4 regions of the Mesorhizobium sp. M7A.F.Ca.US.010.02.1.1 genome follow, and region 4 is predicted to be linked to each of the others. Evidence: predicted binding sites of a transcription regulator. Region 4 holds the regulator's gene; each other region holds the start of a gene.

Region 1 (7,576 bases), on a different contig from region 4:
GCAGCCTCGGCCTGCCCTTGCCGACCGTAACGGCCATTGTCGTCGGCCTGATCGAGCTTCTCGGCGGCCTCGCCATCCTCGTCGGCTTCAAGACCCGGATTGTCGCCTGGGTGCTGGCGATCTTCACGGTCGCTACTGGCTTGGTCGCCCACACCGGTTGGGCTGACCAGATGCAGATGATCCAGTTTCTCAAGAACCTCGCCATCGCTGGCGGCTTCCTCGTGCTGGCTTCCTCGGGCGCCGGTGCCTATTCGATCGACGCCAAGCGCGGCTGAGCCAAAAACTGGCAATAGCCGAACGAAAGAGCGGCGCGGAATTTTCCGCGCCGCTTTTTCGTTGTTGGTACATGCCCGCCGATCTGTCGGCCGGAGTTTTCTGCTAGAGCAGTTCACCGTTTCACGGAAACGGCCAACCGCTCTAACTCTTTGATTTGACATAATTCCGGGCGGAAAACCGTTTCACACTTTTCCTGGAATTGCTCTAGGATCGGGGCATCGGACGAGGCCGGCCGGCGGCCGATAACGGAGGTGAACATGCCCCGCAACGCGCTGCTCCTGCTCTCCCGGCTGCTGCTCGCCGCCCTGTTCGTGCCCTCCGGTTTCCAGGCATTGAGCGATATTGCCGGCACGACAGGCTATTTCGCCGGCCTCGGCCTGCCGCTGCCGACGCTTGCCGCCTGGGGCACGGGACTGTTCGAACTGATCGCCGGGCTGCTCATCCTGGTCGGTTTCCAGACCCGGATCGCAGCGCTGCTGCTCGCCGCCTTCTGCATTGCCGCCGGTTTCATCGGCCATTACGGCCAGGGCGGCGGCGACGCGATGCTCGCCTTCCTGCACCAGCAGATGCTGATGAAGGACATTGCGATAGCAGGCGGGTTCGTTGCGCTGGCGATGGCTGGCGCGGGAGCCTGGTCGGCGGATAAGCGCAATGCGGTTTAATATCTTTGCGTAGTTGCGCTCAGGTCGACCCCCACTCCGTCTCGGCTTCGCCGAGCCACCTCTCCCCCGATCGACGGGGTAGAGGAAGGGCGCGAGCCTGTTGCCGCCAACGCTCTTCCAACGAGGCTCCCTTCCTTTCCCTCCGGAGGGGGGAAAGGTGGCGCTGCGAAGCAGCGACGGATTGGGGGAAGCCGGTCCACAAACGCGAAGCCGCCGACGAGTGAGCACAACCGGGCAGGTCTAATATCCCGCTTAAAGTCAGATAGGACACGGTCTGCTATAGGCAGCGCCTACTTCACCGACCCACTGGGCCCACCTTCGACGGCCAGCACCAGCCGGCGGTTGGTGATCCTGGCCAGTTGCGCCAGGCGCCCGGCCGGCCGCTCGCCATAGAGATCGGCCAGCGATGCCGGCAAGACCAGCGCCAGCACGCCGTTGGCGCGCTGTTCCCATTTCAGCCTGGGCATGATGCCGGGCATCGACGCCGTCAGCAGGTAGACGACGCGCATCATCGCGGCGAGCACGCGGGCGCGCTCCAGATAACGCGGCGGCGCCAGCGCCTTGATCTCGGGGGCGATGGCTTCGTTGAAGATGCCGTCGTGACGATAGGCGTTGGCCATGGCCAGGAAAGCACGGCCGGGATGGTCGACGCCGAAGAAGGAAGCGTGCGCAATGATGTTGAGCGATTGCTTGCCGCGATATTCGGGGTGCGCGCGCCAACCGATGTCGGCCAGCAATGCGGCCGCGTGGCGGTAGCGCGCCTCGTCCTCGGTCTCGTCGATGCCGAAGGCGGCAAAGGTTTTGGCGGTCCAGTCGACGAGCTCATGCGCATGGGCGACGGAGCGTGAGCGCAGTCGGGCGAGTTCCTCAGAGGCCGAAATCAACGGATCGGACTTCTGCTCGGCAGCGTCGAGCAGCGAATAGAGAAAGCCTTCGCGTACACCCAGTGCCGAAACGATGATCTTCGACGGCTGCATCGCCGCCATGATCTCCTGCAGCACGACGGCGCCATAAGGCAGCAGCGAACGGCGGTTCTTGGAAACGCCTTCGATGCCCTTGACCTTCTCGATCTCGGCCTTGGCCACCTGCTTGAGGAAATTCGCCGCGCTTTCGGCCGATATCTCGTAATGGTGCATGACGCCAAGCGGATAGTTGGTCATTTCCATGTGCAGCCGGGCAAGATTTCGCCAAGTGCCGCCGACGGCGTAGAAGGGCCTGCCCTGCCCGCCTTTCAACAGCTTGGCCTTCGCCAGTTCGTCACGCGCGATCTTCGCCGCCTGAACCAGCGAGTTCTTCGCCATGTCCTGCAGGCGCAGGCCGCCCAGCGGCAGCGTGATGCCGTCACCGATCGCTTCGCCGCTGACGTCGACCAGCTCGAGGCTGCCGCCGCCCAGGTCGCCGGCGATGCCATTGGCCGGGTGGAAGCCGGAAATGACGCCGAGCGCGGAATAATAGGCTTCCTGACGGCCGCTGATGACACGGATCTCGGTCTTCAGCACATCCTCGGCGCGGTGGATGAAATCGGGGCCGTTGACCGCCTCGCGGGCCGCGGCGGTGGCCAGCACATACATATGCTCGGCGCCGGCCTGGTCGGAAAGCGCGCGAAAGCGGCGGAACTCTTCCATCGAGCGCGTCACCGCCTCGGGATCGAGCTTGCCGGTCGAAACGATGCCCCGGCCCAGACCAGCCAGCATCTTTTCGTTGAACAGCATGGTCGGCGAACGCGCCAGCCCCTCATAGACGACGAGGCGGATCGAGTTCGATCCGATGTCGATGATGGACAGCGGTCGGCGGTCCTGCAGCCGGCCCTGGGAATCAGACAGCATCAGCCGGACGCTGCTGCGTTCTTCTTGCGGCGCTTGAACTGCGCGATGCGCTTGGGCGCATGCGACTTCAGCGCGTCACCCCGTCCCGACAGGCTCGGATTGGTCATGAAATATTCCTGCGCGTTGAACGGTTCCTCGCCCTCCTCCAGCACGACGCGCCGGGAGGTTCCATCAGCCAATACGTCGAAACTTTGCTGATTGTCCATGATGTTGCCCAGCATGATCTGGCCAAGGATCTGTTCATGCACAGTTGGATTGGTGATCGGCACCATGGTTTCGACGCGGCGGTCGAGATTGCGCGGCATCAGATCGGCCGAGGAGATGTAGACGATCGCCTCGTCCGATGGCAGGCCATGACCGTTGCCGAAGCAATAGATGCGGCTGTGCTCGAGAAAACGGCCGACGATCGATTTTACGCGGATGTTTTCCGACAGGCCCGGAACCTGCGGCCTCAGGCAGCAGATGCCGCGCACGACCAGGTCGACCTCGACGCCGGCGCGGCTGGCATCGTAGAGCGCGTCGATAATGATCGGATCGACGAGCGCGTTCATCTTCATCCAGATGCGCGCCGGTTTCCCCTGCACCGCGTAGGCAATCTCGTCGGCAATGTGCTTCAGGATGCGGCTTCTCAGCGTGAACGGCGAGATCGCCAACCGCATTTCGTCCGTCGGCTCGGCATAGCCGGTGATGAAATTGAACAGCTGGGCGACATCGCGGGCGATCGTCGGATCGGTGGTGAAGAAGGACAGGTCGGTGTAGATGCGCGCCGTTACCGGATGGTAGTTGCCGGTGCCGAGGTGCACGTAGTTGCGCAGCTTGCCGTCCTCGCGCCGCACCACCAGCGACATTTTCGAATGGGTTTTCAGCTCGAGAAAGCCGAACACGACCTGCACGCCGGCGCGCTCCAGGTCGCGCGCCCAGCGAATGTTGGCTTCCTCGTCGAAGCGCGCCTTGAGCTCGACCAGTGCGGTGACCGACTTGCCGGCTTCGGCCGCGTCGACCAGCGCACGCACGATCGGGCTGTCGTTGGAGGTGCGGTAAAGCGTCTGCTTGATCGCCACCACTTCCGGATCGGCCATCGCCTGGCGCAGGAACTGCACCACGACGTCAAACGATTCGTAGGGGTGATGGACGACGATGTCCTTCTCGCGGATGGCCGCGAAACAATCGCCGCCATGCTCGCGGATGCGCTCGGGAAAACGCGGATTGTAGGGCGTGAATTTCAGGTCGTCGCGGGGAACGGCGACGATCTCGGAAATCTGGCTGAGCGCCAACGGACCGGTCAAGACGCTGATGCGGCTGGACGACACGCCAAGCTCGCCGGCGACGAAGTCGCGCAATTCATCAGGCATCAGCCTGTCGAATTCGATGCGGATCACCGAACCCCGCCGCCGCCGCTTCAGCGCCGTTTCGAACAGGCGAACCAAATCCTCGGACTCCTCCTCGACCTCGATATCGCTGTCGCGGATGATGCGGAACGTGCCGGAGCCCTTGACCTCATAGCCGGGGAAGAGCTTGCCGATGTAGAGGCCGACCGCCTCTTCCAGCGGGATGAAGCGGACGTGATGCTTGCGGTCCGGCAGACGGATGAAGCGCTTCAGCGCTACCGGCAGGCGCAGCAGCGCGCTCATCTCTTCGCCGTTCTTGCGATGGCGCAGTTGCAGCGCCATCGAGAAGCCGAGATTGGGAATGAACGGGAACGGATGCGCCGGGTCGATCGACAGCGGGGTCAGCACCGGGAACACCTGCCCCTGGAAATGGTCTTCCAGCCAGATTTTCTCGTCCTTGGTCAGCGCATCGCGGGTGATGCTCTCGATGCCTTCCTTGTTGAGCAGCACGGTGAGCGCCGAAAGGCTCTTCTGCTGGTCTTCCTGCAGCCGCTCGACCTCACGCAGCAGCTGTTCGAGCTGCTGTTCGGGGGTGCGGCCGTCAGGGCTCTTCAGCGTGATGCCCTCGCGCACCTGGCCGGCGAGGCCGGCGACGCGCACCATGAAGAACTCGTCGAGATTGGCCGCCGAGATCGACAGGAAGCGGACGCGCTCCAGCAGCGGATGATTGAGGTTCAGCGATTCCTCGAGAACGCGCCGGTTGAACTGCAGCCAGGAAAACTCGCGGTTGACAAACCGGTCCGGATTGCCGCCCTCCGGGCGAGCCACCTCGACATCCACGAATTCGTTCTGCACCGGCTTCAGTTCGTTCATGATTCCCGCTCTTCCACACCGTCAGCCAGCTAAAGCGCCGCGCGTCATTCAGGACGCGCAAAGGACGCTCTACCACTCCAAGGCGACGCATGGTCCTTGCCGAAAACCGGTGTCGGTCTTCGGGGCCATGCGTTAACCGGCTTAACTTATCCTCTGACAGGCTTTTGCGACAGTTTGATTTCATCGAACTTGCAAAGAGGCCTAATATGATCCAGATGCAGACGAGACTGCGTTAAGGAGACGACGATGGCAGGCGGTTCCATTCCCCATTTTCAGAACGATGCGGGCTATCAGGCAATCGACATCGGCGTGAAGGAATTCATGTGCACGGGCGCCAATCCGCCTTTCGACCACCCGCATGTGTTTCTGGACATGGGCGACGACAACGAAAAAGTCTGTCCCTATTGCTCGACGCTCTACCGCTATTCGCCGAAGCTGAAGGCAACCGAAACGCTGCCGGCCGGCTGCATCTACATCGATCAGGCCGCCTGAGTCTTTCGCGACCAGCCCGATGAACGACACGCGCTCCCGGCAAATTGTTATCGCCGGGGCGGGTGTCGCCGGATTGACCGCAGCGCTGGCTTTCGCCGAACGCGGCTACTCGGTACGGGTGTTCGAACAGGCGCAGCGCCTGGAAGCGGCAGGCGCCGGCATTCAGCTTTCTCCCAACGCGACACGCATCCTTCGCCAGCTTGGCGTACTCGACCGGCTGCTGCCGGCGGCGGTGCGGCCGGAGGCCGTGGTGTTGAAGGATGCCGCGACCTTGCGCGAACTGGCGCGCGTGCCGCTGGGGCAAGCCGCCGAAACGCGCTGGCAGGCACCCTATCTCGTCGCGCACAGGGCCGATCTGCAGAGCGCACTGACCGCGCGCGCTGCCGAGATACCGGATATCCATCTCACCACCGGCGCCCGCATCGGCGACGTTGACACCGGCCCGCATGGCATCACCGCGACGGCCGAGATCGGTGGCAAAATCGTCGAGGCCGAGGGCTTCCTCCTGGTTGGGGCCGATGGCGTCTGGTCGTCGGTGCGCGCACTTGTCGATTCGGCCAAGGGCTCGCCAAGAAACCATTTCTCCGGCGAACTGGCCTGGCGCGCCACGGTCGCGGCCGGCAGTGCCGCCGGTCGGAGCTTTGCCGCCATCGGCGCCAGGGACTGCGTCACCACCTTCCTGCATCCCGGCTTCCATATGGTGGCCTATCCCGTCAGCAAGGGTGCGGCCTTCAATCTCGCGGCCTTCACCAGGGGCGACCGCATTGCCGAGGGCTGGTCCGGCAACGCCGACGCCGGGATCCTGAGCAGCGCCCTGCGCGGCACCGCGGCAGAACTTGCCCGTCTGGTCGAGCAGGCCGGCCCGTGGACCGCATGGCCGATCCATACGGTCGACAGCAAACAACCTTGGACGACCGGCAACATGGCGCTGATCGGCGATGCCGCGCATGCGATGACCCCGTTCGCGGCGCAAGGTGCGGCGATGGCGATCGAGGATGCTGTGACGCTTGCCGATATCATCGCCGACTTCCCCGCCGAACCTCTGGCCGCGCTTGCCGTCTGGGAGCAGTCACGGCGGCCGCGTGTCGCGCAGGTCGCTCGACGCGGCGCTGTCAACCGGCTGGCCTGGCATGCCTCGGGTCCAGTGGCGATTGCGCGCAATGTGTTCCTGAAGGTGCGCTCGTCGGAAAAACTCGCGGCGGATCTGGACTGGCTCTATGGGTGGCAGGCTCAGAAGATCATTCGACGCTGAGCGTACAAGCACAATCGGTTGGTGGGACAGCACCCCCCTCTGTCCGGCAGGACAGAGGGGGGTGTGAAGGAACGCGACGCCAATTCGCGGAATGCTCACGCTAATTGTACAACCGCATCGACAGCCCGAGCGATACAGGCAGCGGGTTCCACCAGCCGGTGCGCAGGCCGGCGATGCGCAAGGCGGCCGCCGTCCAGGTGTTGCAGCCGACCAGTGCGTTGAAATGGCCATTGGCTTCGTAGAAGGCGTCGAACCTGGAATAGGCTGCGTCCGGAACGAGGATCGGGCCTTCCGGTCCCCGCTGGAAACTCGCATCGATGAAATCGAGCAACGCCGTGAACCGATCCTCGGTGATGTCGAACCCCGCGATATCAGGGCGCGGTTCGACGATGTCACCGGCGACATCGACATGCATGACCGAGGCGTCGAGTGTCAGTGCCTTCATCACCGGCACCGCCTTCAGCTCGGACCATGTCGGCGTCTCCAGGTAGAAGGCGCGGCCGCCCCAGCCGAAGACGATGTAGCGGACCTCCGGCCTGTCGGCCGGTATGCCCGCGTCGACCAGGAAATGGAAACGCCGGCGCACGGCGTCATCGACCGGGATGGCGATATCGGTGTGGATCGGATTGTTCAGCACCAGGATGTGGTGCGTCGCGGCGGGCATGGCGGCGGCCGCCGGCCACAGCGGCCGTGGCACGAAGGTGCCCGTCGTCACGGCGAGTGCGACGACAACCAACAGAAGACCTAGAAAACGTCCCAGTCTTTTCATGAAAGGCGGCCCTGCAAACGCGCTCCGGCGCGACACGAACGCCCGCCTGTTATCCCATACGCAAAAGAGCCCGGCAGTGTTTCAGCCGGGCTCTTCGT
Region 2 (7,576 bases), on a different contig from region 4:
AAGGCGACCTGCTTCTTGCGCTCCTCGGTGATGCTCATCGAGGCGATGATGGCGTCGAATTTCTTCGCCTGCAAAGCGGGAATGATGCCGTCCCAGTCCTGCGTGACGATCTCGCATTCGACCTTCATCTGCGCGCACAGCGCATTGGCGATGTCGATGTCGAAGCCTTCGACCTTGCCGTCAGCGGTAATGGTGTTGAACGGCGGATAGGCGCCCTCCGTGCCGATCTTGATTTTCTCCTGCGCCTGCGAAAGCGAGCCGGCCGCCATCACCAGCATGGCAGCGCCTGCCGCCGATATGATCCATTTCGAAATCTGCATTTTCTTGGTTCCCCTTGAACGCCGGCATCTTGACGACCAGCAAGGCAGCCAAGCATGGCGAGCCGGTACAGGCAAGTATTTTGCCTGACGGCGGCGCTCAGCGCGCGGCGCGGAAATGCTTGGACAGCTTCAGGCCCTGCGCCTGATAGTTGGAGCCGAGATCGGTGCCGTAGAGCGCCTGCGGCCGCTTCAGCATGTGCTCGTAGACCAGCCGGCCGACGATCTGACCATGGTCGAGAATGAACGGCACTTCGTGGCTGCGCACTTCCAGCACCGCCCGGCTGCCCGTGCCGCCAGACGCGGAATGGCCAAAGCCCGGATCGAAGAAGCCGGCATAGTGGACGCGGAACTCGCCGACCAGCGGATCGAAGGGCGTCATCTCGGCGGCGTAGAGCGGCGGCACATGCACCGCCTCCTGGCTGACGAGGATGTAGAACTCGTCGGGGTCGAGCACCAGTTCGCCGGCGCCGCTCTTGTGGATCGGCTCCCAGAAGTCGACGACTTCCTGGGCCGCGCGCTTGTCGACATCGACGAGGCCGGTGTGATGCTTGCCGCGATAGCCGACCAGACCGTTCTGATCGCCGTTGAGGTCGATCGACAGCGCGATGCCGCCGCCGGAAATATTCGGCGGCTCGGTGGCGACCAGCGTCTGCGCGCGATGCAGGTCGTGCAGCTCGGCTTCCGAGAGCAGCGCATTGCCGGTGCGGAAGCGGATTTGCGACAGGCGCGAGCCGGTGCGCACGACGATCGGGAAGGTGCGCGGGCTGACTTCCAGAAAGAGCGGGCCGTGATAGCCGGCAGCGATCTTGTCGAACTCGTGGCCGCGATCGGTCATGACCCGGGTAAAGATGTCGAGCCGCCCGGTCGAGCTCTTCGGGTTGGCCGAGGCCGAAATGCCCGCCGGCAGCGCCAGGCTTTCAAGCAAGGGCACGATATAGACGCAGCCGGTCTCCAGCACCGCGCCCTCGGCAAGATTGATCTCGTGCAGCTGCAGCCGGTCGAGCTTTTCCGAGACCTTGTGGTTGGGGCCGGGCAGGAAGGAGGCCCGCACCCGCCAGGCCTTGTCGCCGAGCCTGAGATCGAGACTGGCCGGCTGGATCTGGTCGGCGTCGAGCGCACGCGCCGACTTCAGCGCGCCGGACTGGAACAGCGCCGATATGTCCTGATCGGGAAGAATGCCTGTCTGCCGCAAGGCTCCACTCCTAGGTCAGACGTTTTTCTTGTCGCAGGTTCTGGTCGCAAAACCGTGGAACACTTTTGCGGAACCTGCTTGGTACAAACCTCTTAATGAAGCCGGCAATTGACGCAAGCGTGGCGCGGGTCTAAAGGGTCGTTATCCCGTGGTGATTTGGCCGGTCGGCTTGCAGCCACGTTAAACAAGTCGCTAAAGGACCGTCGGGCCGCAAGGCCGTATGGACCGGTTGCGACTTTCGCGGCCGGTTTTTTTGTGTCTGGAAGAAAAGCGATGAGCACCAAGAAGCACAACTGGAAGCCTCAGACGGCACTCGTGCACAGCGGAACGCTGCGTTCCGGTTTCGGCGAAACGTCGGAAGCGATTTACCTGACCCAGGGCTATGTCTACGAAACGGCACAGGCCGCCGAAGCCCGTTTCAAGGGCGAGGAGCCAGGCTTCATCTATTCGCGCTACGCCAATCCGACCGTCGACATGTTCGAAAAGCGCATGTGCGCGCTGGAAGGCGCCGAAGATGCCCGCGCCACCGCCTCCGGCATGGCCGCGGTGACGGCCGCCCTTCTGTGCAGCGCCAAGGCCGGCGACCACATCGTGGCGGCGCGTGCGCTGTTCGGATCCTGCCGCTGGGTGGTCGAGACGCTGGCGCCGAGATACGGCATCGAGGCGACGCTGGTCGACGGCACGGATATCGCCAATTGGGAAAAGGCGGTCAAGCCGAACACCAAGCTGTTCTTCCTGGAAAGCCCGACCAATCCGACGCTGGAAGTGGTCGATATCGCCGCTGTCGCTTCGCTTGCCAATTCGATCGGCGCAAGGCTGATCGTCGACAATGTCTTCGCCACGCCCCTGCAGCAGAAGCCCTTGCAGCTCGGCGCCCATATCGTCGTCTATTCGGCGACCAAGCACATAGACGGCCAGGGGCGCTGTCTCGGCGGCGTGATCCTGTCGGACAAGAAGTGGATCGACGAGAACCTGCACGATTATTTCCGCCATACCGGCCCAAGCCTGTCGCCCTTCAACGCCTGGACGCTGCTGAAAGGCCTGGAAACACTGCCGCTGCGCGTGCGCCAGCAGACGGAAAGTGCCGGCCGGATCGCGGATTTCCTGGCCGAGCGGCCGGAGATCGCCCGCGTCATCTATCCCGGCCGCGCCGACCACCCGCAGGCTGATATCGTCAAGAAGCAGATGGCGGGCGGCTCGACGCTGATCTGCCTCGACGTCAAGGGCGGCAAGCAGGCGGCCTTTGCCTTGCAGAACGCGCTCGACATCGTCTTGATCTCCAACAATCTCGGTGACGCCAAGAGCCTGATCACCCACCCGGCGACGACGACGCACAAGAACCTCAGCGACGAGGCGCGCGCCGAGCTCGGCATCGGGCCGGGCACGCTCAGGCTTTCGGTCGGCCTGGAGGACACCGACGATCTGCTCGAGGACATCGCGCAGGCGCTGAAGGCCAGGTAGCGCGCGAGCGTCGTCACAGGATTACAGGCCGACCGCCTTGCGCAGCACTTCGTTCATGCGGGTCTGCCAGCCATCGCCAGCGGCCTTGAAGCGGTCGAGAACGTCGGCGTCGAGGCGTAGCTGTACGGCACGTTTGGGCCGGGCAAGCGGCGGCCGGCCAACCTTGCGGCGCGAAACGGCATCGGTTGGCTGAGCATCCGGATCGGCTTCGGCCGCAGCGGTGATCTTGGCATCTTCTTCGTCGGTCATTGCGGCAAGCGCCTTTTTGGCCAAGCCAAAGCGTCAGCACGTGACAGCTGGGGCGCAGCAGCCTCGCGGCGTACGATCGTCTTAGAGGTTTTCGACATAAATTATGTATACACAAAAATAGAGCCTAATACAGCATTTCTGTATATACGATAATTATCCCAGAGGATCAGACCGGCCAGTCGCTTCAGGCGCCGGACGGCGTCTCTTCCAGCTCGGCCGTCTTGGTGCCGATGATCATCGCATTGCCGCGCCAGTCGACGGCGCCGCCGAGCCAGCCGCGCCCCCACATCGCCGGCAGGATCAGGTCGCGCGCCACGATCGCAGCGACCATGCGTGGCGACAGGTACCAGCCCTTGGACCAGGCCAGGGCGCACTCCGGAAGGTAGAAGGCCGCCAATACGGCAAGGGCTGTTGCCCAGAGGCTGAAACCGGCACTGGCTGCGGCAATCAGCGCAAGCACCAGCGGCACCACGGCGCCAGTCAGGATTTCGGGTGCGAAGAACAGCGGGAAAGTGACGCGACGCAGGCGCGCCCAACGGGCCTGGCGCGACCAGATCTCGTCAAACGAGCGCCGGCCAAGCGGCTGCTCGAAGGGGGCGGCGACGAGATTGACGCGCAAGCCGAGGCTGTTCACCAGCTTGGTCGCGGCGGCATCCTCCGCGATCTCGGCGGCCAACGCGCGGATGCCGCCATTGGCGTCGAGCATCGGCTTGTTCCAGAGCATGCTCTTGCCCTGGGCAAAGCCAAGGCCGAGCGCATCGCCGGCATATTGCCAGCGCGCCTGCAGCGTGTTGAGGAAAGCGCATTCGACCTCGGCCCAGAAGCCGGCCGGCCGCGAGCCGATCGGCGTCGAGCAGACAAGGCCGGTGCCGGGCCGCCAGGCAGCCATCAGGTGCTGGATGTAGTCCCTCGGCATCAGCACGTTGGAATCGGCCAGGACGACCCAGTCGTGCCGCGCCGCTTCCCAGCCCTTGACGCAATTGTTGAGTTTCGGATTGGCGCTGATGCGGTCGTCGCCGACAAGCAGGCGGGCCGGCACTTTCGGAAACCGGACGATCGTCCTGTTTATCAATTTGACCACCGGATCGTCGGCATGGGCGACGCAGAAAATCAGCTCGTAGCGCGGCCAGTCGAGCGAAAAGGCGCGCTCCAGCGTCTCCTGCGTGAACGGCTCGACGCCGCGCGACGGCACGACGATCGACACCGGCCGCGGCTTGCCGGCCGGCGGCGCAATTGTGCGGCGCCGTTTCAGACGCGAAGCGGCGAGCACGATGCTGGCGAGATTTGAGAGAATGAGGGCAGTTGAAAGCGTGGCGGCTATGAGAGTGAGTTCCATCGAGATCCGGTCACTCCAGGAAACCGGTCCGCCAGAACAATCTGGCTGGCATGACGACCGATTCAACAGTTCGACAGAGCGCCCGAGTCGCGCGGCACTGGTCGGCGCACACCATCATTGTCATGTGTCACTTAAATGACATTCTTTGCCGCCACCTGCGGTTCGGTCCGCAATGACAGGACGCGCACCGTTGACCAGCCCGCGTGGAGCGCCGAAAGTTACCGGATTGTTTTGGAGCCGCTTATGTATAGCGCCGTCACGCGCAACATCGAAGTGCAGGTCAGGCCATTCTATCTCGAGGACCGCTCGGATCCCTCGGAGAACCGCTATGTCTGGGGCTATCAGATAACGATCGACAATCAGTCGGACGATTTCGTGCAGCTTCTGTCGCGCTATTGGCACATCACCGACGGCACCGGCCGGGTCGAGGAAGTGCGTGGCCCCGGCGTGGTCGGCGACCAGCCCGAACTCAATCCCGGCGACAGCTACCAGTACACGTCCGGTTGCCCGCTCTCGACACCATCCGGCATCATGGTCGGGCACTACACGATGCGCAACAAGCGGGGCGAGACGTTCGACATCGCCATTCCGGCGTTTTCGCTGGATCTGCCGGGGACGCGGCGGACGGTGAATTGATTTCGCCTCACCGGCCGCTCCGCGGCCAGTGAGGCGTGGTTTTTTCTCTACTGGGCCGCAAATTCCGCCGGATCGAAGTCATATTGCTTCGAGCAGAATTCGCAGGCGACGTGGATGCCGCCGTCCTCTGTACTGTCCTTGATCTCCTGCGCGGAAAAACCCTCGAGGATGCCGCGGATCTTGTCCCTGGAGCACGAGCACTGGTCGGCGACCGGAACGCCGCCGAAGACGCGCACGCCATGCTCGTGGAACAGCCTGTAGAGCAGCCGCTCGGCGCCGATCGTCGGGTCGATCAGTTCGGTCGGCTCGATCGTACCGAGCAGCGCCAGCAACTCCTGCCAGGAATTGTCGACCGGGTCGTGGACCTCCTCGCGCGGATCGCCATCGCCACCCGGCAGGTCCGGGACGCGCATGCGCTCGGGCGACTGCGGCAGGAACTGCGCCAGGATACCACCGGCGCGCCACTGCTCGCGGGCACCGCCAGGACCGGGCGTCAAAAGCTTGGCCACCGACAGCCTGAGATCCGTCGGGATCTGCTCCGACTGGCGAAAATAGGTGCGCGCAGCATCCTCCAGCGTCTCGCCGTCGAGCTGGACGATGCCCTGATAGCGCTGCGTGTGAGCGCCCTGGTCGATGGTCAGCGCCAGCACGCCGCTGCCGAGCAGCGTCTGCTGCGAGGTTTCGCCGGCCGCGACCAGCGCTTTCAGCCGGTCGGCATCGAAACGCGCATAGGCGCGCAATGCCGAGGGCGTGGAAAAATCGGCGACCAGCATGTCGACAGGCCCGTCGGTGCGGGTCTGCAGGATGAATTTGCCCTCGAACTTCAGCGAAGTGCCGAGCAGCACGGTCAGCACACAGGCCTCCGCCAGCAGGCGGGCGACCGGCTCGGGATAATCGTGGCGGCTGAGGATGGCGTCCAGCATCGGCCCGAGTTGGACCGTGCGGCCTCGCACATCGAGAGGGCCGACCTCGAACGGCACGACGTGATCGTCGCCGGCATAGCCGAATTCGCCGAGTTTGGGGTGATGTTCAGTCACTTGATAGGTTTCCAACATGACAAAGCTCCGGGGCGCGGCCATGCCGCCCTCCGGGGCGCATGCGTCGAAACGCGCTGTTTTTGCGTGATGGCCCGCAGATAGGCATCACACCTCCGGAGATCAAGCGCCGAGGCACCAGGCGAGCACGGCCTTCTGGGCATGGAGCCGGTTCTCGGCCTCGTCGAAGACCACCGAATGCGGTCCGTCGATGATCTCGTCTGTCACTTCCTCGCCGCGATGCGCCGGCAGGCAGTGCATGAACAGCGCGTCCGGCTTGGCCTTCGCCATCAGCTTGGCATTGACCTGATAGGGCGAGAACACATTGTGGCCGCGGGCGCGATGCTCCTGGCCCATCGACACCCAGCAATCGGTGACGATGCAGTCGGCCTGGTCGACGGCCTCCTCGGGCGAGCGGGTGAAGTGCAGCTTGCCGCCGTGCGCCTGCGACCAGTCGATGTGCTTCTGCGCCGGCTCGCTGCCTTCGGGCACGGCGACGTTGAGGTTGAAGCGGAATCGCGCCGAGGCCTCGATCAGCGAATGCAGCACATTGTTGCCGTCGCCGGTCCAGGCGATGGTCTTTCCGGCGACCGGACCGCGATGCTCCTCGAAGGTCATGATATCGGCCATCAACTGGCAGGGATGGGTATCGTCGGTCAATCCGTTGATCACCGGCACGGTGGCGTTCTCGGTCAATTCCAGCAGCCGCTCATGCGAGGTGGTGCGGATCATGATCGCATCGACATAGCGCGACAGCACCTTGGCGGTGTCGGCGATGGTCTCGGAACGGCCGAGCTGCATCTCGGTGCCGGTCAGCATGATGGTCTCGCCGCCGAGCTGCCGCATGCCGACGTCGAAGGAGACGCGCGTGCGCGTCGACGGCTTGTCGAAGATCATTGCCAGCACCTTGCCTTCGAGCGGTTTGGTGCGCTCGCCGGCCTTGAGCCGGGCCTTTCGCACCACCGCATCGTCCAGCATCAAGCGCAGATCGCCTTCGGAAACGGCGGAAAGATCGGTGAAATGGCGAACTGACATCAGCAATGGTTCCGGATTACTTCGCCGCGGCGGAAGTGATCGCCTCCGCCAGGCCCTTGGCGCCGGCGCGAATGCGGTTGAGCGCGTCATGGATCTCGGCGTCGGTGACGGTGAGCGGCGGCAACAGGCGAATGACGTTGTCGCCGGCCGGAACCGCCAGCAGGTGCTGGTCGCGCAAGGCCATGTTCACCTTGGTGTTGGGCATGGCGCATTTGAGCCCGAGCATCAGCCCGGCACCCCTGATGTCCTCGATGATTTCGGGAAACTCGTCGGCGACCGACGCCAGCCCCTGCTTCATCAGCAGCGCCTTGCG
Region 3 (7,576 bases), on a different contig from region 4:
GACGCGCCTCGAGGTCACCTCGCTCATATCAAGAGTTCCCGTTCGCCGAGCGGAGCGAAATAGGCATCGACATCCGCTTCGCTGACCGCAGCGAGGCTTGCCGGCCGCCATTGCGGCTTCGAGCCCTTGTCGATGATGGCGGCGCGGATACCTTCGTAGAAATCATGGCCGGCGAGCATCCGGTTGAGGATGCGGAACTCCATTTTCATGCAGGCTTCCATGGACAGCGTCAGTCCGGCGCTGATCTGCCGCCAGGCGACGCGCAGGCTGGTCGGCGAGCAGGTGCGGATCGTCGCCAGTGTCTTTGCCGCGAACTCATCGGCGGCGGCCGCACGCTCGAGGCTGTCGATGACGCGGTTCAGGGACGGTTGCGAAAAATGGCGGACAATCGCCTCCAGCATCGGTCTGTCGGTTTCTCGCCTTGCCTGCACGAAGAAGCCGCGCAGCACCGATTCCGGATCGCCGGTCAGTGTCAGCCGGTCGAGGAAGCCAGCCTGGTCCTCGGCCTTGATGGTGTGGGTGGCCAGCCCCGACCACAGCGCATCGCCATAGCGGATGCGATTGCCGGTCAGCGCCAGATACATGCCGAAGGAGCCGCCGAGATCAGGCAGCAGGTGGCTGGCGCCAACATCCGGAAAAAAGCCGATGCCGACCTCCGGCATGGCAAATTGGGCATTCTCGGTCATCACCCGGTGCGAGCCATGGAAGGAGATTCCGACACCACCGCCCATGACGATGCCGTCGATCAGGGCCACATAAGGTTTCCTATAACTGTTGATGCGGGCGTTGAGGCGATATTCGTCGGCGAAGAACTCGACCGGCGGTTTTCCCGCCCGGCCTGTCTCATAGACATGCAGGATATCGCCGCCGGCCGAAAAGGCCCTGCCCTCGGCCCTGACGACGACGACATCGACGCCCTGGTCGGTCTCCCAGGCGGAAAGGGCAGCGTCGAGCGCCCCGATCATGCGGTGCGTCAAGGCATTGAGCGCCTGCGGCCGCGTCAAGGTGACGACGCCGGCCCGGCCCAGATGTTCGAAGCGGATCTCGTCGCCTCCGCCAAAATCCATCGTGAAGAATCCCTCCCCCGGCCGCCGGGACTGAAGTGCTAAAGCGTGGCGCATGGGTGCGTCAATGGCGAGCACACCGGTGCAAGCTCTGGCCCGGACCAGGAGCCGGTACTAAAAATCGAGCTGCAATACTGAAAAACTGGATAGAGTTCATTGCAGCGCAGCTCTGGCGGGTCTTCGAACGGGACGATTGGTTATGACTCGATTTTCACGCTTTGCGCCGGTGGCAATTGGGCTGAGCATCTGCTTGGCTGTTCACCCTGTCATGGCGGGGACTTTGGAAGACCTCTACAGTTCGCAGACCATCGTCAACGGCAAGTACGAGAAGAACCGCCAGTCCGGCTTCAAGCGCTGTCTCGACGCGGTTCTGGTGCGGATTTCCGGTGATCAGCGCCTGCCGGCGAAACCTGAAATGACGGTATTGCATGATAAGACCGGCAGCTTCGTCGCTGGCTTTCGCTATCGCGACCGCATGGAAGGCATTCCCAACCATGACGATCAAGGCACCTACGACCGGCCTCACAACCTTTACTGCCAGTACAAGCCTGAAGTGATCGACCCGGTGCTTGCTTCGCTCGGCAGCAGGCCATGGCTGACCGCGCGGCCACGGCTGGCGGTGTTTTTGGCGACGGAGCGCGGAACAATGCATTACGCGCTCGATGCCGATGGCGACCGTGGCATGCCGATGCGCGAATCGTTCGGCAATGCCGCCGTACCGCTGGCCATGCAGGTGGCTTTTCCCACGGCAGCACAGCTGGCGCAGGCCGGATTGGACGATCGGGCGCTTCGCAATGCCCAGATGACAAAGCTCGACACACTCGCGAAGAAGGCCGGCGCCGACCAAGCGCTTTCCGGCAGTCTCATCTGGAGCGACAAGGAACTGGGCTGGATCGCCGACTGGCGGCTGGCCATGGCCGGCAAGACCTACATCTGGCAGGTGCGCGGTGTCGGCTTCGACGAAGCTTTCCGTGTCGCCATCAGGGGCGCAGCACAGATTCTGTCAGGCAATGGGCAACCCGAATAGACCTCGACCGCGTCGCTGGCACAATCGTGCCGCATTGGTCAGCGGCGGGAGCTCGTGGTAAAAGCCTGCCCGAACGAGAGTATTGGCGATGAACAAATTCACCCCCGCAAAGCCCGCCGGCGCGCGCGGCGTCGACGAGATCACCGGCAGCCGCCGTCTGCGCCGCATGCGCAAGGCCGACTGGTCGCGCCGCCTCGTGCAGGAGAACCGGCTCACGGTCGACGACCTGATCTGGCCGATCTTCGTCGTCGAGGGCAAGGGTGTCCGCGAGCCGATCGCCGCCATGCCCGGCGTCTTCCGCCTGTCGATCGATCTCGCCGTCAAGGAGGCCGAGCGCGCGGCAAAACTCGGCATTCCGGCACTCGCCACCTTCCCCAATGTCGACATCTCGCTGCGCGACCAGACCGGCTCGCACATCCTCGATCCCAACAATGTCATCAACCGCGCCACCCGTGCGATCAAGGATGCGGTGCCGGAGATCGGCATCATCACCGACGCAGCGCTCGACCCGTTCACCAGCCACGGCCATGACGGCATCCTGCGCGACGGCATCATCGTCAACGACGAGACAGTGGAACAGGTGACCGCCGCTGCTGTCATCCAGGCGGCCGCCGGTGCCGACATCATCGCGCCGTCCGACATGATGGACGGCCGCATCGGCGCCATCCGGGACGCGCTTGACGCCAATGGTTTCCAGGATGTGGCGATCATGTCCTATGCGACCAAATTCGCTTCGGCCTTCTACGGCCCCTATCGCGAGGCGGTGGGCACCGCCGGCCTGCTCAAGGGCGACAAGAAGACCTATTACATCGACCATGCCAATTCCGACGAAGCGGTGAGAGAGGCCGAACAGGACATTGCCGAGGGCGCCGACATGCTGATGGTCAAGCCCGGCCTGCCCTATCTCGACATCATCCGGCGGCTGAAAGACGAGTTCCAGATGCCGACCTTCGCCTACCAGGTGTCGGGCGAGTATTCGATGATCAAGGCGGCAGGCGCCAATGGCTGGATCGACGGCGAGAAGGCAATGCTGGAATCGCTGCTCGCCTTCAAGCGCGCCGGCTGCGACGGCATTTTGACCTATTTCGCGCCCGAGGTGGCGGAGCTGCTCAAGGGGTAATTTCTCTTCCGACGATGACCGGTCGCGGCAACCAATGTCGGCGAATCCGCTTCTACATCCCTACCAATTTCCGGCTCCTGGCCGGGGAATCCATAGCGGGGGTCGCTTGACCCCTAGCCTGGGCTTCGTTCGCGCTTGAAATACCGCTTGCAATTCACAATCAGTTTGATACAAAACAACTGCTTGCAAAATACAACTGGTTATCGAGGAGGCTCGCATGTCCAAACTTCGCGTCAACGCTTTCACCCTGTCGCTCGACGGCTATGGCGCCGGTCCCGATCAGGATCTGCAAAATCCTCTCGGCGTCGGTGGGGAATCCTTGCACAAGTGGTTTGTCGACACCCGCACCTTCCGAGAGATGGTGCTCGGACAAGATGGCGGCACCACCGACGTCAACGAGGCGTTCGCGGCGCGCAGCTTCGAAAATGTCGGCGCCTGGATCCTCGGCCGAAACATGTTCGGACCGATCCGCGGCGAGTGGCCTGACGACAGCTGGAAGGGCTGGTGGGGCGACAACCCGCCCTATCATGTGCCGGTTTTCGTGCTCACCCATCACAAGCGGGAACCGATCACGATGGAGGGCGGCACCACTTTCCACTTCGTCACTGACGGTATCCATTCAGCTCTTGAACAGGCTAAGGCTGCCGCTGGCGGCAAGGACGTGCGGGTCGGCGGCGGCGTCGCCACCATCCGGCAATATCTGCAGGAAAAACTGATCGACGAGATGCATCTGGCGATCGCGCCGGTGCTGCTGGGCACGGGCGAGAACCTTTTTACCGGCCTGGACATGCTCAAGCTCGGTTATGTCTGCAACGAGCAGGTGGCGACGCCGCTCGCCACGCACGTCATCATCAAGCGGGCGTAGGTGGAGAGCCAATCTCCCCCCTCGAGGGGGAGATCGCAGCTTCGTCTATCTCAATACTTCTCCGGCACGTAAAGCTCGCGCGGCAGCACCTGGCGTTCGTATTCGGGGTTGAAGACGCGCTCCGGCAGCGTGATCTCCTCGTGCGGCACCTCCTCGTAAGGCAATTGCCTGAGCAGATGGTCGATGCAGTTCAGCCGCGCGCGCTTCTTGTCGTTGCCCTCGACGATGAACCAGGGCGCTTCCGAGATGTTGGTGCGGGCGAAGGTCTCTTCCTTGGCCTTGGTGTATTGCTCCCAGCGCACGCGCGACTGCAGGTCCATCGGCGACAGTTTCCACTGCTTCATCGGATCATGGATGCGCATCAGGAAGCGCATCTGCTGTTCCTCGTCGGTGATCGAGAACCAGTATTTGACCACGGTAATGCCCGAGCGGACCAGCATGCGCTCGAACTCCGGCACGTCGTGAAAGAATTCTTCGACCTGATCGGGCTGGGCAAAACCCATCACCCGCTCGACGCCCGAGCGGTTGTACCATGAGCGGTCGAACAGCACGATCTCGCCGCCGGCCGGCAGATGCGGGACATAGCGCTGGAAATACCATTGCGACTTTTCGCGCTCGGTCGGCGCCGGCAGTGCCACAACACGGCAGATGCGCGGATTGAGCCGCTGGGTGATGCGCTTGATGACACCGCCCTTGCCGGCCGAGTCGCGTCCCTCGAAGATCACCACCAGCTTCTTCTTGTGATAGGCGACCCAGGACTGCAGCTTGATCAATTCGGACTGCAGGCTGATCAGGTCGCGAAAATATTGCATGCGATCGATCGAAGGCGGATGCGAATTCTTGTAGATCTTGGCGATCTCCATCGACAGCGCCGGCTCCGACATTTCGAGCTCATAGTCTTCGTCGAGCGTGTCGGCGAGTTCGGCTTCAAGCCAATCCCTGGCCGCAGAATTCTGTTTTAGCTCGGTCATTATCGGCTGCTCCACTTGCAAGCTCTGTCGATCGGCGCCCCAAACTCCCGGCTTACAGCCCGGAACGGCAACGCCTGAGCCGACTTCAATATAGGCCCGCAATGACGGTTTTATTGCAGCCTGACCTGATCGCCACCACTGCAAAAACCCGCGAGGCATGATCGATCCGCCGCCCTGGCATGGAGACATACCGCGCAAATTGTCCTACAAATAGCAGCCACATTCGGGCGCCCTTCCCAACCCCTTCTCAATGCAATCGCGAGGACCGACATGGAATACCGCACTCTCGGCCGTTCCGGCCTGAAAGTATCGACGCTGACCATGGGCACCATGACTTTCGGCGGCGCCGGCGCATTTTCGGCTGTCGGCAAGACCGACCTCGACGAGGCGCGCCGGATGATCGATCTCTGCATCGACGCCGGCATCAATGTCATCGACACCGCCAATGTCTATTCGAACGGCATGTCGGAAGAAATCATCGGCGAAGCGCTCGGCGGCAAGCGCAAGGGTGACGTGCTGATCGCCTCCAAGGCGCGGATGCGGATCGGTAACGGTCCCAACGATGAAGGCCTGTCGCGCCATCACCTGATCCGCGAATGCGAGAAGAGCCTGAAGCGGCTCAAGACAGACGTCATCGACATCTACTTCCTGCACGAATGGGATGGTGTGACACCGCTGGAGGAAACCATCGCCGCGCTCGACACGCTGGTTGCCCAGGGCAAGATCCGCTATGTCGGCTGCTCCAACTATTCCGGCTGGCAAGTGATGAAGGCGCTCGGCATCAGCGACAGCCATCATCAGCCGCGCTTCGTTACGCAGCAGATCCATTACACGCTGGAAGCGCGCGAGGCGGAGTACGAACTGCTGCCGATTTCCGTCGACCAGGGGTTGGGCGTTCTGGTCTGGAGCCCGCTTGCCGGCGGATTGCTGTCCGGTAAATACCGCCGTGACAGCCCCACCGCCCGGCAGCTCGCCGGCTGGTCCGAACCGCCGATCCGCGACGAGGACCGGCTGTGGCGGATCGTCGATGTGCTTGTGGAGATCGGCGCGCAACGCGGGGTGTCGGCAGCGCAGGTGGCGCTGGCCTGGCTGCTTGGCCGGCCGGCTGTCAGTTCGCTGGTGATCGGCGGCAGGACCGAAACGCAGTTCCAGGACAACATCGCTGCGGCAAGCCTGGTGCTTTCCGGCGAGGAGCGCGAGCGCCTCGACGTGGTGAGCCGGCCGCCCTTGCTCTATCCCTACTGGCACCAGCAATTGACGGCAAAGGACCGTTTTGGTGCCGCCGATCTGGTGATTGACCGAAGCGGCATCTGATCGACAAATCGACGGCGATAGGTATCGGCCGCCGCAATGACGAGCCTGGCCCTTCATTGCAACGCGCATCTTGCAAGCCTGGCCATCATCGACGCACTATCGCTTCAGCTGTTGTGTTTGACGGCTAATGCTCCTAGGCAGGACCAGAGCCGCGAGGCAGTGAAAAGGAGCCGATATGGCGCGACCACCAAATTACGATCAGGAACGCAAGGAACGCGACCGCCAGAAGGCGGCCAAGAAGGCCGAGAAGCTGGCAGCCAAGGTTGCAGCGAGGGAACGTTCGAAGCCCGAAGACGAGACTGAAGCCGAAACCGAAACGGCAAAGTGACGGCAAACGGCCCGCAGATGCGGGCCGCGCCTCAATTCGGATTGCCGCCCCGGATGTCGCCTTGTGTCAGGCCGGCGCCTTGTCGCTGACGAAGACGTCCACTTCACGCGCTGCCGCGATGAAGGCGCGCCTGGCGTTCATCGCCGGCTTGTCGCCGGCCAGTGCGTCATGGCAGGCCTGCAGGGCCGCCCGATGCTTGGGGCTGCGCTTGCCGGGCCAGCTGTTGAGGAGGTAGTCGGAAGCCTCACGCGCCGTGCGCAAGAGCTGAGTGCTTCCCGCTGCGACTGACTTCACAGTCACAGGTGTTTCAAATCGGTTGTTTTCCATGGCCGCTCCTTACGCCATCGGCGTCTGCGAAGCGAGGCGAAAGTGCGCATACGTCCAGACGCCGCTTTGCGCCCCTTCATCCACCTTTAAGCAGCAACGACGGCAAAGCCTCTGGCGCGAAGACCGCGCCGATCGTTGGCGAGCGACGTCACCAGTCGGTCGCGGCTGCCGACGATATGGACCGAGAGCAGGCGCGCGGCTTCATCGGCATCGCCAAGGCGCGTGGCCGCCAGAATGGCGCGATGTTCAGCCCAGGCGCGGGCAAGGGCCGCTTCGTCGCGAACCTCCAGCCAGCGCGCCCGCGACAGGCGCGTCATGGCATCGCGCACCGCCCTAAACAGGAATTCATTGCCCGACAGACGCGCCAGTTCGATGTGAAAATCCATGCCGACGCGATGCCATTCCTCGCGCGGCGTGTCATTGTCGCAGGACTCGAGCATCGCCTCGATGACATCGACGGCGCTCCGGTCCGCCAGGCTGCATGTCAGGCGAAGCGCCGCAACCTCGACCGCCTCCCTGTAGACGGCGATCTGCTCGAGTTCAGCCAGATTGATCGGCGA
Region 4 (7,576 bases):
GCTATGACGGCATCGTCTTCGCCACCGACATCAAGGGCCCGGACTGGGCGCTGGTTCCCGCTGACATCTACAAGGCGCTCGCGGCCAAGCTGGTCGTTGACGGCAAGCTGGTCGACAATCCGAACACCAAGTGGAGCCAGGTCAATCCGAAGCTGCCCGACTGGGACATCGCCGCCTACATTCCGGGCGAAAAGCACGGCACGCGCGAAGTGTTCGAGACCAAGCTCCTCGATGCCGGCTGTGACAAGGCTGCTCTCAAGGCTGCCGGCATTGCCGACGACAAGGAAATCGGCAAAACCTGCATCGCCATCCGCAAGGACGGCAAGGCCGTCGACATCGATGGCGACTATACCGAGACGCTCGCCCGCATAGACTCCAACAAGACCGGCGTCGGCGTGTTTGGCCTCGCCTTCTATGAGAACAATGCCGACAAGCTGAAGGTCGCCACCGTGGAAGGCATCGTGCCTTCGACCGAGACGATCGCCAGCGGCAAGTATCCCGTCTCGCGCCCGCTGTTCTTCTACGTCAAGAAGGCGCATCTGGGCGTCGTTCCCGGCCTCAAGGAATATGTCGAGTTCTTCCTTGACGACCAGATGGTTGGCCCGGAAAGCCCGCTCGCCGAATACGGCCTCGTTGCTGCACCGGATGCCGAGCGTCAGGCCCAGCGTGACGCTTTCGCCGCCGGAAAGTCGATGTAATCAGCTGCCGAACCGGGGTGCGGGCCAATCCCGCGCCCCGGTTTCATCGCAGGCCGCAATGGCGGCTGCGTAAGAATTTCTCTTGGGGTGGGTCCATGTCGTCCTTGCTCGTACTGGCCATCGTCGTTGCCGTCGGCCTGGTTGCCTTTTTCATCGGCCGGCAACGTGCCGCGGCCCAGGACAATGGCAAGGTCAAGCCGCATTCGCGCGCCCATTATCATGGCTGGTGGGCCTTCCTGCTCGCCGTTCTGCCTGCTCTTTTGCTGCTTGCCGTCTGGACCGTCGGGTCTTCCATCTATCTGGACCGACACATTCACGCTGCCTTGCCCGAGCGCACCGTCGACAGCAAGGTTGCCAGTGAGGCACTGGACGTCAGCCTGGTAAAGAGCCTCGCCAGGGGCCTGCGCAAACTCGATGCAGGCACACTGGCCGCAATGCCTGCCAGCTTTGCCGAGCTGCAGCCGCTGCTCGCCGCCAAGGGTGTGGCACTGGCGAGCGACACGCAGGATTACATGATCCCGATCGCCGTGGAGGCGAACAAGGTCCAGGACCGGCTCGGCCTGTTCGGCGCCATTGTCATCCTCGTTTCCTCGATCGCCGGCGCCTTCTATGCGCTCAGGCAGATCGAGCCGCGCGCCAGGGCACGCAACAATGTCGAGAGGCTGATGCTGTGGGGGCTGCTTGCCGCCTCCACCATCGCCATCCTGACCACCATCGGCATCGTGCTTTCGATGCTGTTCCAGACGATCACTTTCTTCGAAAGCGTCTCGCCGATGAGTTTCTTCTTCGGCACCGTCTGGGATCCGCGTTTTGCCGCTGCCGGTTCGGGCGGCAGCCAGGGCCAATTCGGCCTGATCCCGCTTCTTGCGGGCACGCTCTACATCGCCGCCGTCGCACTGCTGGTTGCGGTGCCGGTGGGGCTGATGTCGGCTGTCTACATGGCCGAATACGCAACGCCCAGGGTGCGCTCGGTGGTCAAGCCGGCGCTTGAACTGCTGGCCGGCATACCGACCATCGTCTACGGCATCTTCGCCGTCGTCACGCTTGGGCCATTCCTGCGCGACCTGTCCGCGGCGCTGACCGGCGGTTCGCCCTTCATCCAGGGCCAGAGCATCTTCACCGCCGGCCTGGTCATGGGCGTCATGCTGATCCCGGTCGTGTCCTCTCTTTCGGACGACATCATAACCGCGGTGCCGCGCGCCATGCGCGACGGGTCGCTTGGCCTCGGCGCGACCCGCTCCGAGACGATCAAGCGGGTGATCCTGCCGGCTGCACTGCCCGGCATCGTCGGCGCCATCCTGCTGACTGCCTCGCGCGCCATCGGCGAAACGATGATTGTCGTGCTGGCGGCGGGCGTCGCCGCCAACCTCACCATCAACCCGTTCGAGGCGATGACGACCATCACCGTCAAGATCGTCAACCAGCTCACCGGCGACCTCGAGTTCAATTCGCCGCAGACGCTGGTGGCCTTCGCGCTCGGCCTGACGCTGTTCGCGCTGACGTTGGTGATGAACATCGTCGCGCTCTACATCGTGCGCAAATATCGGGAGCAGTACGAATGACCGACATTTCCATGGATACGATGGTCAGGGCGGCGGCCCATCCGCGCCGCGACATCGGCCTGAAGGCCCGTTACGCCGCCGAACGCCGTTTCCGCATCTATGGCGTCGTGGCGATTTCCGTAGGCCTGGCGTTCCTGGCAATCATGCTGATCACCATCGTCTCGAAAGGCTACACCGCCTTCTGGCAGACGACGGTATCACTGCCGATCTCGTTCGACGAGAAGGTGATCGATCCTTCCGGCAAGCGCGCAACCGATCCGAGCGTTCTGATCAAGGCGAATTATCCCAAGCTCGCCGAAAACGCGCTGGTGGCCAAGCTCGGCATCAATCCCGACGACAAGCCGGCGATCAAGCAGCTCAAGGGCTTCCTGTCGGAAGGCGCCCGCGTCCAGTTGCGCGACATCGTTGCCGCCGATCCCTCGGTGATCGGCACGACACGCGACGTCAACATCCTCGCCGCCGCCAATCTCGACTCGGCTTTCAAGGGCCAGATCGACCTCAGTGTCGAGGAAGCGCGACGCAAGGTCTCGGACCAGCAGATCACCTGGATGAACAAGCTCAAGGCCGAGGGCGCGATGGCCGAGCACTTCAACAGCGGTCTGTTCACCTACGGCGCCTCCAGCCGCCCGGAAACCTCGGGCATGGGCGTGGCGATCATCGGCTCCTTTTATATGATGGTGATCGTGTTGCTCCTGGCGCTGCCGATCGGCGTCGCCGCCTCCATCTATCTGGAGGAGTTCGCCAAGAAGAACCGTTTCACCGACCTTATCGAGGTCAACATCAACAATCTGGCCGCGGTGCCGTCAATCGTCTTCGGCTTGCTCGGCCTCGCGGTGTTCATCAATTTCCTGGGCATGCCGCGCTCCGCCGCTTTCGTCGGCGGCCTGGTGCTGACACTGATGACGCTGCCGACGATCATCATCGCGACGCGCGCCGCACTTGCCGCGGTGCCGCCGTCGATCCGCTCGGCGGCTCTCGGTCTTGGCGCCTCCAAGATGCAGATGGTGTTCCAGCACATCCTGCCGCTTGCCGCGCCCGGCATCCTCACCGGCACCATCATCGGTCTAGCGCGTGCGCTCGGCGAAACCGCGCCTCTGCTGCTGATCGGCATGGTCGCCTTCGTCGCCGATCCACCGACGACGCCTTTCGATCCGGCCACCGCGCTGCCGGTGCAGATCTATATGTGGGCGAACGAGGCCGAACGCGCCTTCGTCGAGCGTATGTCCGGCGCCATCATCATCCTGCTCGTCTTCCTCATGGCCATGAACATCACCGCGATCGTGCTTCGGCGTCGGTTCGAGCGGCGCTGGTAGAAAAAAGGCATCTTGGTATGAACATCATGACCGAACAGTCCCTTGAAAACGCAGTGGGCGACAAGATGAAGTCGAACGAAGTGATCAAAATGCGCGGCGACAAGGTCGGCGTGTTCTATGGCGAGAAGCAGGCGCTGTTCGACGTCGATCTCGACGTCCGCCTGAACCAGGTGACGGCGCTGATTGGCCCCTCCGGCTGCGGCAAGTCCACCTTCCTGCGCTGCCTCAACCGCATGAACGACACCATCGATTCAGCACGGGTAACCGGCAAGATAACGCTCGACGAAGAAGACATCTACGACAAGAACATCGATGTCGTCGAACTCAGGGCGCGCGTCGGCATGGTGTTCCAGAAACCCAATCCGTTCCCCAAATCGATCTACGAGAACGTTGCCTATGGTCCGCGCATCCACGGATTGGCCAAGCGCAAGGCCGACATGGATCAGATCGTAGAGTCGAGCCTGAAGAAGGCGGCGATCTGGAACGAGGTCAAGGACCGTTTGCAAGAACCTGGCACGGGTCTTTCCGGTGGCCAGCAGCAGCGTCTGTGCATTGCACGCGCCATCGCCGTGTCACCCGAGGTGATCCTGATGGACGAACCGTGTTCGGCGCTCGACCCGATCGCCACTGCTCGCGTCGAGGAACTGATCGACGAACTGCGTCAGAACTATACGATCGTCATCGTCACCCATTCGATGCAGCAGGCAGCACGCGTGTCGCAGCGCACCGCGATGTTCCATCTAGGCTATCTGGTCGAGGAGGGCGCCACCGACAAGATGTTCACCACCCCCGACGACAAACGCACCCAGGACTACATCACCGGCCGGTTCGGCTGAGCTCAGGCATACGAGGGACGAAGATCATGGGTGAACATACCGTCGCATCTTTCGATGAGGATCTGGAGCAGATCAGCCAGCTGATCCGCGACATGGGCGATCTCGCCCGCTCGATGGTCAGTGGCTCGACCAGGGCTTTGCTCAATTCGGACAATGCGCTGGCGCAGCGCGTGGTTTCCGATGATGCCATCATGGATGCACGCCAGCGCGAGCTGGACGATCGCGCCATCACGCTGATCGCCAAGCGCCAGCCAATGGCCAACGATCTGCGTGCGGTGGTCGGTTCGATCCGCATGGCCGGCGACCTTGAGCGCATCGGCGACCTTGCCAAGAACATCGCCAAGCGCGTCGGCACTGTCGGGCTGAGTGTCACGCCGCACGACCTTTCGCATTCGATCGACGCGATGGCGCAACTGGTGCTGATCCAGGTGCAGGGGGTCGTCGACGAGTATGCCGCCGCTGACGCGGCAGCGCTTGCCACGCTCAGAAACAATGACGAACGCATCGACGTCAAATACACCTCGGTGTTCCGCGAGCTGCTGACCTACATGATGGAAGATCCCCGCAACATCACGGCGTGCACGCACTTGTTGTTCTGCGCCAAGAACCTCGAGCGGATCGGCGATCACGTGACCAACATCGCCGAAAATGCCTATTATGTTTTGACCGGCACGCAGTTGCCAGCCAATCGTCCGAAGCAGGACGAGACGGCAATGTCCGCGCCAGCGGCATAACAGGGGTGACCAGCCGATGATCGCACCACGCATCATGGTGGTGGAGGATGAGGAGCCGCTAGGCGTGCTGCTCCGCTACAATCTTGAATCCGAAGGTTACCAGGTCGAGGTGGTGACGCGCGGCGACGAGGCCGAGATCCGGCTGCAGGAGAACGTTCCCGACCTTCTCGTGCTCGACTGGATGGTGCCGGCGGTTTCCGGCATCGAACTCTGCCGCCGGCTAAGAATGCGCCCAGAGACCGAGCGGCTGCCGATCATCATGCTGACCGCGCGCGGCGAGGAAAGCGACCGCGTGCGCGGCCTCTCGACCGGCGCCGACGACTATCTGGTCAAGCCGTTCTCGACGCCGGAGTTCATGGCCAGGGTCAAGGCGCTGTTGCGCCGCGCCAAGCCGGAAGTGCTGTCCAGCGTGCTAAAGGTCGGCGACATCTTGCTCGATCGTGAATCGCACCGGGTCTATCGTAAGAAGAGCGAGATCCGGCTCGGACCGACCGAGTTCCGCCTGCTCGAATTCATGATGCGCCATCCAGGCCGCGTGTTCTCGCGCAGCCAGTTGCTCGACAATGTCTGGGGCGAAACGATCTACATTGACGAGCGCACGGTCGACGTACATGTCGGGCGGCTGCGCAAGGCGGTCAACAACGGCCGCATGCCTGATGTCATCCGCACGATCCGTGGGGCGGGCTACGCGATCAGGGAAGACTAGGTGGCTGTTCCGTCCCGATAGATCGGGAAAACTCGATTAGCACGCGGTCGCCAACAGCCGGTGGAATGTTGCACTCGTCTCATCGATGGGGAGCGAGCACGTGACGACAGGAGCGGTCATCCTCATCAGGTTTCGAATGACTGCATTTGGACCAAAGCGACAGGCAGCTTCTGGCGTTCCTCGATCTCCCAAACTCTCTATTGGGCCCCGGCTGGCCGCAGGAACCACGGCGAATTACTTGGTACGTCGCCATCTTGCCCGCAGGCTCCGACCAGAAAGCCACGCAAGAATGACTTTGAGTTAATTTAGATATACGTTCGTCGGATGACGCGCATTCTGCAGAAATATACAATTTTAATAAATTACTTCAAATTATTGCGAGTCCTCTCCTCTTTATTCATCGCTTGTCCGTCGATTGTTCAATGCGATCTCGGATCTAATGACGATTCCGTGGAACGATCTCGTTCTTTGCAGCGTTGCTTGGAAGCGGTCGCGGGACCTTTGACCAGGTCGGACACCATGAGGAAGGATTTCTGATGAGCACGGTCTTAAACGCCAAGGGCATCCCTCTTGCCTACACCGGCGCTTCCACTCATTGGTTCTCGGCCACCGGGTCTGGACCGGAACTGCATGGCACCTCCGGCAACGACTCCTTCTGGGGAGACACCGGCGTCACTGTCACGATCTACGGTGGCGCCGGCGACGACTACTATCATCTCTATTCCACCAACAATAAGGTGGTCGAGGATCCTGGGGCAGGGATCGACACGATCGACACATGGATGAGCTACAAGCTCCCCGACAATTTCGAGAACCTCGTCGTTACCGGCACCAACCGATTTGCGTTCGGAAATGCGGTGGACAACATCATCAAGGGCGGGTCGGGTCACCAGACGCTGGATGGCGGCAAGGGAAATGATGTCCTGATCGGCGGCGATGGCGCCGATACTTTCGCCATCTCCAAAGGTAATGGAAGCGATCTTATCTTCGACTTCGGTGCGACCGATGCGGTCCGGCTTGACGGCTACGACTTCACTTCGTTCGATGCCGTCCGTTCACAGATGGTCCAGGTGGAATCGAACGTGATGCTGAACCTCGGATCCGACGAGATCCTGGTGTTCAAGAATACGACCATCGACAAGCTGCAGCCCACCCAGTTCGAACTTCCGATCGACAAGTCCGCAATGACGCTGTCCTTCTCCGACGATTTCAACACGCTGAGCCTTCGGGACGGGCAGGACGGCACCTGGAATTCATTTCTGGTGGGGAGCGCCGAACGGCAGCACGTTGAGCAGCAATGGTGAGTTGCAGTGGTATATCGACGCCAATTATGGCCCGACGAGTTCGGTCCATCCGTTCAGCGTTGAGAACGGCGTCCTCACCATCACCGCCGCGCAGGCGCCGGAGGACATCAAGCCTCTGATCAACAACTACGAATACACCTCGGGGATCCTGACGACCCACGACACCTTCTCGCAAACCTACGGCTATTTCGAAATGCGGGCGGATCTTCCTGAAACAGCCGGAGCCTGGCCGGCGTTCTGGCTGCTTCCGGAGGACGGATCGTGGCCGCCGGAGCTGGACGTTGTCGAAACGCGCGGCCAGGACCCGAACACGCTCTACATGACGGCGCATTCCAATGAGACGGGAGCGCACACGAAGGTTTCGTCAACGGTGAACGTTGCGGATACCGACGGTTTCCACACCTATGGCCTGCTCTGGACGAA

The links. Region 4 encodes PhoB, which activates phosphate uptake and scavenging genes when phosphate is short. Its sites were predicted from a motif close to TGTCATNNANCTGTCAT; they were not measured.
Region 1: a site for PhoB is predicted at 5,132-5,148, ahead of EOA19_RS27510 (RNA degradosome polyphosphate kinase). Genes of this name have one in related genera too.
Region 2: a site for PhoB is predicted at 4,683-4,699, ahead of EOA19_RS18020 (ceramide glucosyltransferase). Genes of this name have one in related genera too.
Region 3: a site for PhoB is predicted at 5,149-5,165, ahead of ppk2 (polyphosphate kinase 2). Genes of this name have one in related genera too.

The regions. Positions count from the first base shown of each region.
Region 1 covers NZ_RZRV01000037.1:55,119-62,694, reverse strand. The annotation lists gene EOA19_RS27525 (DoxX family protein) at 1-275, shown strand, start outside; gene EOA19_RS27520 (DoxX family protein) at 534-938, shown strand; gene ppx (exopolyphosphatase) at 1,229-2,764, opposite strand; gene EOA19_RS27510 (RNA degradosome polyphosphate kinase) at 2,764-4,965, opposite strand; gene EOA19_RS27505 (zinc-finger domain-containing protein) at 5,212-5,457, shown strand; gene EOA19_RS27500 (FAD-dependent monooxygenase) at 5,477-6,709, shown strand; gene EOA19_RS27495 (TIGR02117 family protein) at 6,810-7,478, opposite strand.
Region 2 covers NZ_RZRV01000015.1:120,475-128,050, reverse strand. The annotation lists gene EOA19_RS18040 (ABC transporter substrate-binding protein) at 1-320, opposite strand, end outside; gene EOA19_RS18035 (2'-deoxycytidine 5'-triphosphate deaminase) at 418-1,512, opposite strand; SAM riboswitch at 1,651-1,728, shown strand; gene EOA19_RS18030 (O-succinylhomoserine sulfhydrylase) at 1,786-2,973, shown strand; gene EOA19_RS18025 (BrnA antitoxin family protein) at 2,995-3,222, opposite strand; gene EOA19_RS18020 (ceramide glucosyltransferase) at 3,407-4,558, opposite strand; gene apaG (Co2+/Mg2+ efflux protein ApaG) at 4,802-5,194, shown strand; gene EOA19_RS18010 (Hsp33 family molecular chaperone) at 5,242-6,273, opposite strand; gene argF (ornithine carbamoyltransferase) at 6,352-7,263, opposite strand; gene EOA19_RS18000 (aspartate aminotransferase family protein) at 7,280-7,576, opposite strand, start outside.
Region 3 covers NZ_RZRV01000048.1:15,294-22,869, reverse strand. The annotation lists gene EOA19_RS30510 (DUF6163 family protein) at 1-27, opposite strand, end outside; gene EOA19_RS30505 (enoyl-CoA hydratase/isomerase family protein) at 24-1,067, opposite strand; gene EOA19_RS30500 (DUF2066 domain-containing protein) at 1,315-2,091, shown strand; gene hemB (porphobilinogen synthase) at 2,180-3,211, shown strand; gene EOA19_RS30490 (dihydrofolate reductase family protein) at 3,429-4,076, shown strand; gene ppk2 (polyphosphate kinase 2) at 4,127-5,047, opposite strand; gene EOA19_RS30480 (aldo/keto reductase) at 5,318-6,361, shown strand; gene EOA19_RS30475 (hypothetical protein) at 6,537-6,689, shown strand; gene EOA19_RS30470 (DUF982 domain-containing protein) at 6,756-6,989, opposite strand; gene EOA19_RS30465 (GntR family transcriptional regulator) at 7,103-7,576, opposite strand, start outside.
Region 4 covers NZ_RZRV01000029.1:10,837-18,412, forward strand. The annotation lists gene EOA19_RS24345 (substrate-binding domain-containing protein) at 1-698, shown strand, start outside; gene pstC (phosphate ABC transporter permease subunit PstC) at 794-2,260, shown strand; gene pstA (phosphate ABC transporter permease PstA) at 2,257-3,573, shown strand; gene pstB (phosphate ABC transporter ATP-binding protein PstB) at 3,591-4,409, shown strand; gene phoU (phosphate signaling complex protein PhoU) at 4,436-5,143, shown strand; gene phoB (phosphate regulon transcriptional regulator PhoB) at 5,160-5,849, shown strand; partial or broken gene EOA19_RS24375 (family 16 glycosylhydrolase) at 6,386-7,576, shown strand, end outside.